Regions from separate parts of the Leptolyngbya sp. NK1-12 genome, predicted to be linked through region 2. Evidence: riboswitches for the same ligand, from Rfam matches in the RefSeq annotation. Region 2 holds a riboswitch; each other region holds the start of a gene.
The links. A riboswitch is a leader RNA that binds a small molecule or an ion and turns the genes downstream of it on or off. The one in region 2 is predicted to bind cobalamin.

Region 1 (3,390 bases), on a different replicon from region 2:
TCAAACGCGCTCATCCAACCCAGTTCCAAAAATTCTGACTGGTGAGCATGAAACATATAAATGCCTGGTTCATGCTCCTGGAATGTAAATTCCAAAATGCCCCGCTGAGCTTGGCATTGCATGACTGTATCAACCGTTCGTAGCGTCGGTATTAATGTGGTGCCGTGGTCGTAGTAATCAAAAAAATTTCCGTGGAGATGAAAAGAGTTGATCGGGTCAAACTCAGTGACATTAATTAAATACACTCTCACTGGACGATCGCGCTCGATCCGAATCGGGCGTTTCATAAATTCATGCGGAATCGTATTGACAGCGTAGAATTCGTTTTCGTCATCAAAATTAGTGTCAAACGCATTCATCACCATCAGAAACTCTTGCCACCTGGCATTTTGCGGAGTGCCGAGTAACCGAGACTGAGCTTTTTCTTGTTGATCAGGATGTCGTTGAGGGTCAGGATCGATAATAAACGCGCCGTAGAGTCCCTTGTGCAGGTGTCGTTTAAATGGCGCAGAGTGACAGTGATAAAGGTGACAGCCAAAGGGTTTGGCATCAAACTCATACACTACCTCCTGTTGAGGAAATGCTTCGAGCGTACCCGGAACCCCGTCCTGCCGCGCTGAGTGAATACCGTGAAAATGAAGCGTGTGGGGATGAACACCTGGATTTTTGAAGCGAATCCGGATGCGATCGCCCTCTGTCACGCGCAGTGTGGGACCCGGAACGCGCCCATTATAGGTCCAGGCAGGGTAAACCACTCCAGGGGCAATCTCAACTTCCTGTTCTGCAATTGAGATTTCAAACTCGCGCAACGTCTTGCCATCAGGCAATTGCGAGACGTTTCCTACCTCCCAATCCGTCAAGATCGCTTGTGGGTCAAACCCATTGCGGGAATTGTCTACATCTCCCATCGTCATACTGCCTCCATGCATCGGCACAGAATGACCTGAAGGGATGCCAGTGTCCGCAGACGCGAGAGTTTGGGCAAAAACACTGTTGGGCAGAAGCTTACCCAGTAATGCCCCAACACCCAATACACCACCACCAATGAGCGATCGCCGTTTGAGGCTCAAATCCATAGTCCCTTCTTTTCATATTTCTTTCATAATTCCACAAGTTAGCGCACTTTGATTGGTTTTAGCCATTAAAGTTTGTAAGCGAAGTGGACTAGCAAATGCTCATACTTTTAGTAGAGAGAAACTATTAAGCTCTGGGTGCATACATCATCACCAGAACACCCACTAAGACAATGGCGGCTCCGACCCAATCCAGGCGATCGGGCACAATTTTGTCTACCTGCCAGCCCCACATGATGGAAAGAATAATGAAAACTCCACCATAGGCAGCATAGGCTCGACCAAAGCTTGCAGGTTGAAGGGTTGCAGCAAAGCCATAAGCTGTGAGTAAAACGATTCCACTTAATGCAAGCCAGCCGCTCCTTCCTTCGCGTATCCACAGCCAGACGAGGTATCCGCCACCAATTTCGCATAAACCAGATAACACAAAATAGAAAAGGGATTGGAGCATAGTCTTCAAGTCCTTACTGCCGAGGGTTAGCCCCAGCGTAAACCCAAACAGCGATCGCATCAGTACTTAATAATTCTAAATTTTTCTCACCAAGATCATAAAACTGTTGTATAGTCCTGAAGCAATCGGTTCTGACGGGGAGCAGCCGCCAGACGCGAGGGGGAAAGAGTAGTGCAAATCTACCGCTGTCCCGCAACTGTGAGGAGAATCAACACTCTAAGTCAGGATGCCCGCCGATACTTAGTCCCATAAGTCAATTAATCTGCGAGGTACAGATGATGGTTAGTTCTACTTCTCTTTGGAGACGCACCAAACAAGTTACGCTTTCAGTTCCGATTCAGGTGGCTTTGCTGACTAGTTTATGTGCGCTTATTCTCTGGACGCTGTATTTCAGTACCTATCCGCCTGTACATGACGCTTTGCACACGACACGACATGGTACGGCGGCAGTTGCCTGTCATTAAAGTCATTACAGTGTGATCCAGACTTAGAGAATTTGTCATGAAAAATTTGAAGTATGTTGGCGTGGCTTTAGCAGCCAGCCTTGTTTGTGTATTCCTCTGGTTTAATCCTCTTCCTTCCCATGCGTCTCAGCCTAGTGTGCTGTTGCAGACTGAACCGTTTTTGAGCCAAGTGGTTCCTGACGAAGCGCCCGTTCGGATTGCGTTGCAAGCAGTTGATGCAACGGGGCAGCCCTTATCAAATGTGCAGTTTCAACTGCAACTTTCAACCCCTGTCAAAACCCCTTGGTTCACCTCTGACTTCCCAGTTGTGGAAGGAACTCAATTGCTCGAACTCAGTGCAAAAGCTCCTAGCGGGAAACTAGAGTTTGAACAAGTGATGCCAATTCGGGGAGACTACACTCTCAAGGCTCAAGTAGAACCTCTTGTCGCGGGTGCATTTGAGCCATTCGAGCAATCGTTGCAGCTTTCAGTGCCTGAAAATACTACGAAGTATAGAAATGCTGCTATTTTGATTGGCATTCTAATGATCGTTGGAGTTGCTAGCGGCTGGGTAATTGGAGGTGATCAGACAGTTCGAGACGGTGAGGTTGCGCCTCAACCCATACGACTACTGCTGAGTGCTGCTACAGTTGTTGCGATCGCGGTTCTTTTATTTGTCAATATTAATGCGGAACTTGCAGCTGCTCATAGTCATGGGGAAATGCAATCTGTAACAGCTTCACCTGTACAGAAATCAGAAGATTTTGAGATTCGTTTGTCGGGCGATCAGCAGGCAATAGTCGGACAGCTTGCAAGCCAAACCATTCAAGTTGTCAATGCGAAAACTGGCAATCCCGAAGCAGACATTATTGTCAATGTGGAAGCAATTGCGCTTAAGGATAATAAACAGATGTTTGCCTATTACGGCAGAACAAACAACCAGGGTAACTTAACTTGGAAGGAGCAATTTTTCGATGGCGCACCTCATCAAGTTGTGGCAAAAATTGCACCTCCTAGTAGTTTGACATTACGGGTGAGCCACGAAGTAGAAGTCGAAGGAATTGCACCTCCTCTCTATATTCGGTTTATCTCGCTCAGTTACTACACGGGAATTTTTGTTCTAAGTTTGTTAGCTGGCGTTTGGTTACATCGACAGTCTTCTCGTCCAGTTGGACTGTTTGGTCGTTAAACTGCCTACGCTTAAAGTTAAGCCGTCTAACAACCCAGTTAGTCTAAGAACCATTGCTCTACTGATACTCCTTATTCGTAAGCAATGGTTTTGGTCATTGCTGAATCAGCCTATGAAACGGTTTCTGGAAGCCTTCTCTGTCCTCAATCCAACGAAATCATAGTGTCATTCAGCAATGCCTGGTTTTGGTCATTGCTTAGATTGGAGAGGTTTTATGCATCGCCAACATAATGC
Region 2 (3,390 bases):
TTTGATCGTTCCAGCGTCGCTGAGGTTTGGCGCGTTCCCTATCAAGTTCGAGCTGCCGAAGCCCAAGCTTGGGCCAAGCAACACCAGATTCGGCCTGCCGCTGAGGATAAGCGCCGCATTTGTCTGCTGGCTATTGATGTGCAAAATACTTTCTGCATTCCGGGCTACGAGCTGTTTGTGGGCGGACGCTCTGGCATGGGAGCCGTGGAGGACAACATCCGCCTCTGTGAATTTATCTACCGCAACCTGGGCCAAATCACTGAAATTGCCCTGACAATGGATACCCATACCGCCGCCCAGATTTTCCATTCCCTATTTTGGATTGACCAAGCGGGCAACCATCCACCTGCCATGGCGATGATTTCGTTGGAAGATCTGGAGCAGGGCCGCTGGCAGGTGAATCCCGCCGTTGCCGTCAATCTTGGGAAGGACTACGACGAGCTACAGACCTATGCCCGCCACTACGTGCGTCAGCTCAGCCAAGCCAACAAGTATTTGCTGACCATCTGGCCCTACCATTCGATGCTGGGTGGCATTGGGCATGCGATTGTCTCTGCGGTGGAAGAAGCCTGCTTTTTCCACAATTTGGCTCGCGGCAGCCAAACTCGGTTTGAGATCAAGGGCGGCAATCCCCTGACGGAAAACTACTCGGCCCTGAAGCCAGAAGTATTGGTAGATCAAAACCAGCAGACAATTGCCCAGGAAAATCGCGCCTTTTTGCAGCGGCTGCTCAGCTTCGATGCGATTGTGATTGCCGGTCAAGCCAAAAGTCACTGTGTCGCCTGGACCGTCGCCGATTTGCTGAACGAAATTGAGGCCACCGATCCGAAGCTGGCCCAAAAGGTGTACCTGCTAGAGGATTGCACCTCGGCAGTGGTGGTGCCCGATGTGGTGGACTTCACCGAACAGGCCGATGCGGCCTATCAGCGCTTTGCCGAGGCTGGGATGCATCTAGTTAAATCCACCGAACCGATCGAGGCTTGGGTCCGTTTATAAAAGCCTACTGGGATAGCTGCGCCCACTCCTCCGGCAACAGATTGGCGACCAGCTCAAACCCACCTTGTCCATCTGGTTTGACGACATAGGCGACGCCCTGCGGTTCGGGGTAAATTCCGGTGGCGGCTTCAAACACATCATCATGGCCGACAATTACCGTATTGGTGCCGCTAGCAGGTAGGGCGGTCAGCATCGGCATGACGGCAGCTCGCATCTGCTGCACCTGCTCCTCGGTGTACTCCTCTGCCGGAGGGAAGTTGAGGGCGGCTCGTTTTTCATAGCGGCCAAAGGCCAGATCGGCAGTCTGCCAAGCGCGGCAGTATTCGCTGGAGTAGACCTGACCGACGGGAATTTGCAGATTCTGAAAGGCTTTGCCAATCGTCCTCGCCTGCTGCCAGCCCACTTCACTCAGCATCCGCTGGGTTGAGCAATCGCCCATTGTGGCGGAAACTTGATCGGCGTAGTCTTTTTCGGTTTGAGCATGGCGGAAGTAAATCACATAGCCACCCTGCCGCAATGCATTCACCAAATCAGCGCCGGTCAAGCGATCTTGAAAGGTTGGCGTCGCCCCTTCACCGCCTTCGCCGCCTTCGCCGCCTTGGGCTAACCGTTGCTCTACCAAAATCTCAGCCTGGGGTGGCTGCGCATGTCCTGACGGACTGTCTGATGATGCAACTGCCGCAGGGACTGCTCCCAGCAAGGAATAAACGCCCACACCCACCCAAATTTTGATCTTATTGCTTCCCATGACCGTTTTTTGGCACCTTATTTTTGGCATTAGAGTTAGCTGCAACAAGGCAATAGCTGACTAGTTTCCTGGCCGCAGCACAAGCGTCTGAGCTAGAAACTGTTTTTTCAGCCGCTCACCTTGTTAAGAATAATTTGCGTTAATCATACGGCCAATTTGATTTTTTTTGAAGCGCTTGCTGAGGAGAATCATGAAGCTCTATTACGTCATTTCACTGAATTGTGCGGTTTGTGACGTAATCTAGTTTGCCGTCACCCAAGGTGATATAGTCAGGAAACTCGATTGGTTCTAGCGGGGAGCAGTCGCTAGACGCAAGGGGGAAAGTGCAGTGTCAGTCTGCCGCTGTCCCGCAGCTGTGAGAAAGTTTTGAGTTTTGAGTTTTGAGTTTTGAGTTTTAAGTTTTGCATCACCAACTCAAAACTCAAAACTCAAAACTCAAAACTTTTCAAGCCAGAACACCCGCCAATCGTGGCATGTTCATTTCATCTGCGAGGTACGGATGGTGCGTAGTTCAATGCGTCGTTCAATGGGTTCTCAACTTAGAAAACGGAGCCGGCTCAGTCAGTTATCGCTGCCGCTGGTTAGCAGTGCAGGTCTTTTGCTGACGGCAACGCCGGTTCTGGCTCACCATGCAATGGCAGGCCGCTTACCGGCTAATTTTGTCGAAGGATTTTTGTCGGGGTTGGCGCATCCAGTGATTGGGCTGGATCACCTGGCTTTTGTAGTCGCGGTGGGGCTGTTGGCTGCTACCGAACCAATGGGCCTGGTGATTCCCATCGCCTTTATTCTGACCGCCATGCTGGGCACGGGTTTACATCTGATCTCGGTACCGTTACCGGCGGTGGAGCTGCTAGTTTCGGGGTCGATTCTGCTGTTTGGCAGTTTACTGGTGCGGCAAACCAAACTGAGTCTGCCGATGGTCGCTGGGTTAGCTGCCTTAGCGGGGCTATTCCACGGCTATGCCTACGGAGAGGCCATCTTTGGGGCTGAGATGACGCCGTTGCTTTCGTATCTGATTGGATTTACGGCAATTCAGCTTCTGATTGCCCTGAGTGCCTTTTGGGTAGGTCGTCGGCTGCTGCGGCAACCGGGCCGCGAGTCAGCGAATTTGCGTTCGGCGGGTCTGGTGATTTGCGGGATTGGGATTGCCTTTTTCGCATCTCAGGTTGTAGCCACGGTTTTGCCAGTTTAGGTTGGCTCAGGCTAGGCATCAATTAATCGCATCAATTAATCGCATCAATTAATCCCGTTTCCTTGAACGATATACTTCACGGTTGTCAAGGATTCCAGGCTAATCAACCCACGGCGGTGCCCTTTCTGATTCGACATGCCTAGCGCAATCGGGGTGCCGCGTTTGGGGTTGCGGTGAAAGCGAGGAGAGGCGTTGATATAGGCAATGGCGCTGTTGATGCTGGTGGCAAATTGGCGGCTTTCTTGGTAGGACTCGGTGGCTAGACAGTCCGCGTGGCCGCTACTGTGCTGATTGATCCAGGCAATCGCGCTTTCTAGACTATCCACGACTTTGAAGGCGATTGTATCGCTCAGATAGGCTCGATTCCATTCCGCCGCATCGGCCACCATCGAGAACATATCGGGAAATTCGCTGGCCAGTTCTGCATCGCCGCGTAGATGAAAGCCCTTATCCT
Region 3 (3,390 bases), 1.1 Mb from region 2:
ACAGCAATGGCCAAGTGGTTTGGCATGCCTATGATCCGGTGACGAACCAGTCGGTTCAGCAAGCATCGATGGATGAAATGCGCGTTTGGCTAGAGGAACGACACTATCAGACGCTGTAGGCGTTTTCAGCAACTCAAGCTGCTTTCCGCTTTTTAAGAATGTCGAGAAATGCATAGACTGCAGGCGGGTGCAGAGCCTCTGCAAGGACGGCTACCCCAATCACTCGCCAAAGGGGTACCGGCAAACTATAAATCTGCACTGCTGCCGGAATTGGTTCAGCCGCTAGGCGAGGCAGAATTGTCGCACCTAACCCCTGTGCCACTAGGCTGACAATGGTGGCATCGGTTCCTACCTCGTAGCCAATCTGGAGCGGATACCCCTGTGCTTCTATGTGATTGTGCAACTGCTGCATCATTAAATCGCTCCTAGGCGGCATGATCAGCGGTTGAGTCACCAAGTCTTGCCAGGAGAGTGATTCGCCTTTGGGGTGAAAGCTAGGAGGCAGTAGGGCCACAAACTCATCCCTCAAAATTTCCCAGGCGGCAATATCGCTGTCATGTACGGGAATTAAGGTAAAACCGATGTCGGCTCGTCCTTCGCGCAGGGCTTGCTCGACTTGCGGGTAATCATCATGTTCGGTGAGGCTAACGGCAATGGCTGGAAACCGCTGATGAAAATCGGCAATCACGGAGGGCAGCAGATGGGTTGCCACACTGCGAAACGAGGCAATCCGCACCTGTCCGCCCTGCAATCCTCTCGCTAATTCAGCCGCTCTGCTAATCTGATCGGCCCGATGCACAATTTCGCGGGCATGCTTGACGATTTCGGCTCCAATCGGGGTCAGATGTGCTCCATGCCGGCCTCGCAGAAACAACACCACGCCCAAATGGTCTTCTAGGGCTGCAATTGCATGGCTGACTGCCGACTGGGAGATCTCTAGATGCAGGGCCGCTTCCGTGAAGTTCTCATGCTCAGCAACCGCGACTAAAATCCGCAGTTGGGATAGCTTCATTTGATTTTGAGGATTGGCTTTCACGGGCACAGCGACCACCTAAGCAACGACCTACTAGTGAGGTTGCTAGTGTACCACTGCCGCTTGCTAGGGAATGTGGCTAGGGAAACGATCAGTCATTCACCCAATGAGATAAAGATAGTGCTAGTGCGGGTATCCTGCCCGTTTTCGGTGCGATGTTTGTAGGCAATAGAGCAGCTTTTAGCTTATTCAGGTCAACCGGGCGGTACTGGCGGTAATACTGCTACTAGTCCGCGTTTCATGGCGGCGGGCCGCTCTCCATAGGGCACATTGCCGGTTGGATGGTGGGTATATTGGCGGCCAAACTGCATCAGTTCTGGAATTGATTGCTGAGGCGACAAGCCACTAAAAATGAAGGTCAGTTTCTCAGCCGCCACAAATGCTACTACACAGGAGCGACTACAGACGCCCATACAGCGCACTGGCTGAATCTGAATGCGCTCACGCCAATCACACTCGTTTACTGCTGCCGTGATCTGGTTAAAGAGCTGTTCGCCTCCACTTAATCCAGCACCATGGGATTCAGGCTGTGGCTGATTGGTTCCAGAAAATCGGCAAAGAGTGCAAACAAACAAAGTGTGGTGAGTCATGGTTGATGATATTGAACAAACAAAACTGATAACTAGGTGTAACTTCTAATTAATTTTGGATCAATTTTTAGCTGATTTTCATTGCTGCATCGACTTGAACAATCTGAGTAGCTGGCTAGAGCTAATAAAAAAATCATCAAGCGACAGATGATTAAGCAAACGGTTGGCAATTTTTCGCTAGCGGCAGACAGAATGCTTATGCACACACGCAAGCACATGTTGCTTGATTAGCTTGCATCGTCTAGGGTATAGATCTGTGAACTATGCTGAATAACTAATTTACCCATCCTGCTTCACTAATCGCAGCCGAATTTGTCAGCCCAAAAGCAGCGATTAAGTAATCGCTCAATATAGCACTAGCTCTATTACTCGCGGATTGGTGCAAAAAACTTTGAAAAAGAGATGGTGCAGCGCTCCCCTGACCGTAAGGCAGGCCAGATTTGAATTTTGTTACTAGCAAGTAAGGCAGAAGTCAAGATCATCTATACCTCGCAGATGAGAGACGGTGAATTAAATCGGCGGGCATTCTGACTGGGAAAGTTACTTGCACCTTCCTTCACAGCTGCGGGACAGTACCGGACTTGCACCGGATTTTCCCCCTTACGTCTGATGGCTGTTCCCCACCAGAACCGATCTCAATGCAGTACCACCATACCACCAATGCGGGATAACGGGTATCTGAATTCATCAGGCTTTACGATTGCAATAAATTTATTCGCTTTGCCTATCAAACCGGAGTATCGGAGTGACTGACTACATCTTCTGGTTTGGATTGAGCTGATTTGGCAAGGGCTGCTTGCTTCGCTTCATAAAACCGATAGGCAATTTGCCCCAAGGAGTAGATCAACACAGCGTTACTGGCAATCCCAATGCCCGCTCCAACCAGCGGAATTGCTTCAACCAAGCTCAACCCGGTCTTGAGCACGCCTGATCCCCCGGTGGATAAACCCCAAATCGCCAAAACTTCGCCGCGTCGAGTTGGCTCATGCAGCGAAAACCCGTATACTGCCGCAATTCGATAGACCATATCGGCCTGTAGAGCAGTTACCGCTGCAATATCAAGGGCCAACAGACTAATCGCAGCAGGCGGTATAACGTTCGTGACTAGACCGGCTCCAGCTGCCTTCATGGCAGTATCGGCAATAATCCGCTGCGCTATCTCACCCGATGTTTCCAGCGGATACTGTTGTCGTAGGGCCGCCACCTCCCGCTCCACCTTTTCCACGTTCACCTGCCCCAAAGCCGCCATCAACCAGTTGACGCCTGGGACCCTCGTGGCGAATTGTACAACCGGATTTTCGGCAATCGGGGTAACAATCCGGCCCACAGTCTCGGTTCCCTGCTCCAGCATTTCCTGTAGCAACGGCATGATTGTGGTTTCGGCGGTGGTAGTTACCGCAGTCAGCATCTGGTTGAATTGGTCAATTGGATTGTTAGGGGTTGACATAGGGCAGGTAGGAATTGGAAGAACGAAGTGGGACTACTCGATCATACCGTCCACTCTAGTGGAGATAGGTTCCAGTTCACGTCTACCTTTCGATGGTTCTCGCCATGTTTTGGTGATAGCTCTCGTCAACAGCTACTCCAGCGCTGCCCGCAAGATCTCGAAGACGGCCTCTAGTTCATCGGAAATCACAAACAGCCTGATCCCTTGAATGATCAGCTTTTCTTGCCGATGAAGTTGTCCAAACTGCCAGATGTCGCCTGTGGTTACGGCTCCTAACACGGTCGGTTGGTCATTTTCTAACCACTGATCCAGCGCACTTA
Region 4 (3,390 bases), 2.2 Mb from region 2:
CATAGTAAAAGGTTTAAGTTTTGAGTTAGGTCAGTGAGGAGGTCAGTGAACCAAATTGGTTAGCGCCTACATTCAGATCCTACAACGCTGACAATAAATGCTCACAAATGTCTTGCCGGTGGTAGACAGAGCGAAGTACGCCACATACCAACTCAAAACTCAAAACTTTTCTTACGGTTTCTTACGGTACTTGCCAGATGCGTTGATGATATTGCTCTGGCTCAGCGTAGGGGTCGCTAGCCGGATGGTCATGACTGTGCGCGTGGTCATGACTGTGGGCATGGCGATCACCATGAGAGGGGTTGTGGCTATGGGAGCGCGGGCTATCGGAGTGGTCGTGGTGGTGCGCATGGTCGTCGTGCGCGTGGTCATGATGGTGATGGCCACCCTGACCAACGGCAGCTAGACGGAACTTGCACATTTCGCAGTTCATCTGCACCTGCCCAAGCTGGGTTTCGATTTCGCGCTCCCGCAATACCTGAAATAGCTGGGGATGCAGCCCCATTTCCGGCAGGTAAACCATCGAGATGTCTGGATATAACTCCTGCTGCTCTGCTGTAATCATGAAGATTTTCTTGACGAGTGCTCCTGTAAACAGGAAGTAGGGCAGGACAATAATTCGCTTTGGTTCGTATAGCCGAGCGCGACGGAAACCTTCCTCCAACCGGGGGTGGGTAATCCCAATAAAGCAGGTTTCCACGGTTTGATAGCCGCTGCCTTCCCAGAGCATACGCGCCATTTTGAACACATCGCCATTGGCATCCGGATCGCTGGAACCACGCCCCACAAACAGCAGTACCGTATCTTGCCGAGCGATGCCTCTGGGGTTCCACTCTGGCCGGTCTAATTCCTCCAGCCGCGTGTGCCACAGGTCTAATAAGGCAGGAGTGATGCCAAAGTGGCGGCCATAGTGAAATTTCACTTGCGGATGGCGCAGGCGGGCGCGATCCAGTTCGTTCGTAACATCAAACTTGTTATGGCGAGCCGCGAACAGCAGAATTGGCAGTGCCGATAAATCGGTGTAGCCCAGCTCAACGCATTGGTCAACTCCTTGCTGAATCGTGGGTTCGGTTAGCTCCAAGAAGCAGGGAATTACCGGACGGGACGAATCGAGCGCTTGATAGGCAGTGGCAAAATCGAGCAGACCCTGGCGTCCTTCTAGATCCCGGCTCCCATGCCCAATCAACAGGACAGGACGCTGGAGCGGCAGTGGCGACAGCTCTATCGAGTCATTAGACTGCATGAAGGGCAAGGTGTCAGCCGGGAACACCTGAATCAACTGATTACTATTAGTAAAAGTCATGGAGAGAGCGGACTCCTTCCCTGTGCAACGCAGGAAATAGAGTGAAAAAGCAGCAAGACGGTGTTCTGGCTTAAAAAAGTTTTGAGTTTTGAGTTTTGAGTTTTGAATGACTAACTTAGAACTTAAAACTTAGAACCTAAAACTTTTCTCACAGTTGCGGCACAGCGTTGGCATTACACCAAACTTTCCCGCTCAAGCTACTGTTCACGTTTGCTCCGCTATCTTATCTCATCGCCTGTAGCTAAACATACCTGGGGAGGGGATACTTACCAGCGGACATTGGTTTTGGAGCGGCTCGACGGTGGTAAGGTTGGCCGAACAGACGGCTGAGGAAAAGCTTGAAACTGAGGCGGAGTGGACGGAGCACCATCCGAAAGGATGCGAGCAATCACCGGTACAGCGCTGAACAACGCCACTGTTCCGCAGGCAGATAGAGCAAACAGGCTAACTGCCAGCAACTTTGCCTTGACGGACTGAAGACTCATTGATGCAATACTCCCTTCGTCTCTGCGTTTCTAGTTGAGCATCTAGACAAGTACGGATTCAGCCGACTGCCAGATTTAGCTCTGGATTTAGCTCTCGAAAATAGATATGGCTTAGGAAGCCACGATTTAGCTCAGATGCGCTCTATATAAGTTTACTTGTTTGTTAAGTTTTTGTTACGTTATGTCTAGAAATCATTACATTTATTCGATCTTGTCTGGTCTTGTCCAGCCATGCTCCTGCCTTCTGTTGATTTGCCCTCGATTTGCCCATGGTTTGTCCACGGTTTGCCCATAATTTGCTCTAGTGAAATAGACGTTGATAGCTTGATCGGATTTTTGACCAGATTGAAGATTGGGGTGAACAAGTTGAGATGGCAGCAGCGGTTTGGATACAAAGTGTGATACTAAGTAATTCAACCAAACAATCAAGCCAGTGCGTTCGCATCGCCTGTGCAGAGCGCAAACATCTTGGCGTCAGCGAGACGTTTATAGGCCCTACAGGATCACCAAATTCAACTGACTCAAGCCCAAGGACTCTTTCCTCTACGTAAATGGATGTATCTCTGTTCGTCAGAGCGTTTATCGCCGTTTTTGTTTTAGCCGATGCACTGGGCAATGCGCCTGTATTTCTGGTTCTTACTAAAGGCATGGAGCCAGAGGAACGAAATGGCGTGATTACCCGGGCTGCGCTGGTGGCGACGGCGGTTTTAATCACCTTTACCCTGATCGGCCAGCCGATTCTCAATTACCTGCACATCAGCATGGCGTCGCTAGAAGTGGCTGGAGGCTTGCTGCTGCTACTGATTGCCCTAGATATGCTCCGAGGTAAACTAGATGAGCCGATTACCGAGCCGAATCGAGATGTGGCGATTACACCTCTGGCGCTGCCACTGCTGGCGGGTCCCGGCACCCTAACTACAGTCATGCTGCTGGTATCCGACGACAGTGGCAACCTCTACTCCAACTACATCAGCGTTGTGGCTGGCATTGTAGTGGCCATGCTGGTGACCTGGTTCATCATGCGGCAATCGGCTTTTATCGACCGCTGGATCGGAGCGGAAGGGGCCATTATTGCTACCCAACTCCTGGGCTTTCTCTTGGCGGCCCTAGCGATTGAAATTGGCGTTGGCGGACTGAAAGAGCTATTTCTGGCCTCTGGGCCGATGGGGTGGGGGTAGGGGAGTTTTGAGTTTTAAGTTTTGAGTTTTAAGTTTTGAGTTTGCGTATTGGCGATGGGCTGCCGTTGAGCAGAGCGCGTAGTTTTGAGTTCTGTATACTCCTGTAGCTGGCTAGAACCATAAGGTCTATGTCTTGAAGTAGAATACCTAGCTCTTTTATGAAATCTAATGCGCTGCCCAACTCAAAACTCAAAACTCAAAACTAATAAAACCTGTCAAACTGAAGATTGGATTATTGTGCTTTGTAAACAGTCATGTTAAGAGCTGGAATTGTTGGACTACCCAATGTCGGAAAATCAACGCTGTTTAATGCGGTTGTGGCCAACGCGAAGGCCCAGGCAGCAAATTTTCCGTTTTGTACCATCGAGCCAAATGTGGGGGTGGTGGCGGTTCCGGATCAGCGGCTGCAGGTGCTAGCGCAGAT

Region 1: linked by a shared signal. The riboswitch ahead of HJG54_RS34500 (CbtB domain-containing protein) and the one ahead of HJG54_RS12050 (HupE/UreJ family protein) in region 2 are both predicted to bind cobalamin.
Region 3: linked by a shared signal. The riboswitch ahead of HJG54_RS16630 (DUF1636 domain-containing protein) and the one ahead of HJG54_RS12050 (HupE/UreJ family protein) in region 2 are both predicted to bind cobalamin.
Region 4: linked by a shared signal. The riboswitch ahead of HJG54_RS21300 (sirohydrochlorin chelatase) and the one ahead of HJG54_RS12050 (HupE/UreJ family protein) in region 2 are both predicted to bind cobalamin.

What each region holds. Positions count from the first base shown of each region.
Region 1 covers NZ_CP053588.1:2,880-6,269, forward strand. Annotated here, with positions in the region: gene HJG54_RS34490 (multicopper oxidase domain-containing protein) at 1-1,076, opposite strand, end outside; gene HJG54_RS34495 (YnfA family protein) at 1,201-1,524, opposite strand; cobalamin riboswitch at 1,634-1,777, shown strand; gene HJG54_RS34500 (CbtB domain-containing protein) at 1,800-1,988, shown strand; gene HJG54_RS34505 (hypothetical protein) at 2,026-3,156, shown strand.
Region 2 covers NZ_CP053586.1:2,866,191-2,869,580, forward strand. Annotated here, with positions in the region: gene HJG54_RS12040 (isochorismatase) at 1-996, shown strand, start outside; gene HJG54_RS12045 (histidine phosphatase family protein) at 1,001-1,744, opposite strand; cobalamin riboswitch at 2,011-2,226, shown strand; gene HJG54_RS12050 (HupE/UreJ family protein) at 2,244-2,936, shown strand; gene HJG54_RS12055 (glutamate-5-semialdehyde dehydrogenase) at 2,981-3,390, opposite strand, start outside.
Region 3 covers NZ_CP053586.1:3,923,201-3,926,590, forward strand. Annotated here, with positions in the region: gene HJG54_RS16620 (hypothetical protein) at 1-119, shown strand, start outside; gene HJG54_RS16625 (LysR family transcriptional regulator) at 134-1,042, opposite strand; gene HJG54_RS16630 (DUF1636 domain-containing protein) at 1,228-1,623, opposite strand; cobalamin riboswitch at 2,123-2,272, opposite strand; gene HJG54_RS16635 (EcsC family protein) at 2,351-3,070, opposite strand; gene HJG54_RS16640 (hypothetical protein) at 3,203-3,390, opposite strand, start outside.
Region 4 covers NZ_CP053586.1:5,022,902-5,026,291, reverse strand. Annotated here, with positions in the region: gene sipA (regulatory protein SipA) at 1-3, opposite strand, end outside; gene HJG54_RS21300 (sirohydrochlorin chelatase) at 182-1,303, opposite strand; cobalamin riboswitch at 1,340-1,538, opposite strand; gene HJG54_RS21295 (hypothetical protein) at 1,570-1,788, opposite strand; gene HJG54_RS21290 (MarC family protein) at 2,340-2,966, shown strand; gene ychF (redox-regulated ATPase YchF) at 3,221-3,390, shown strand, end outside.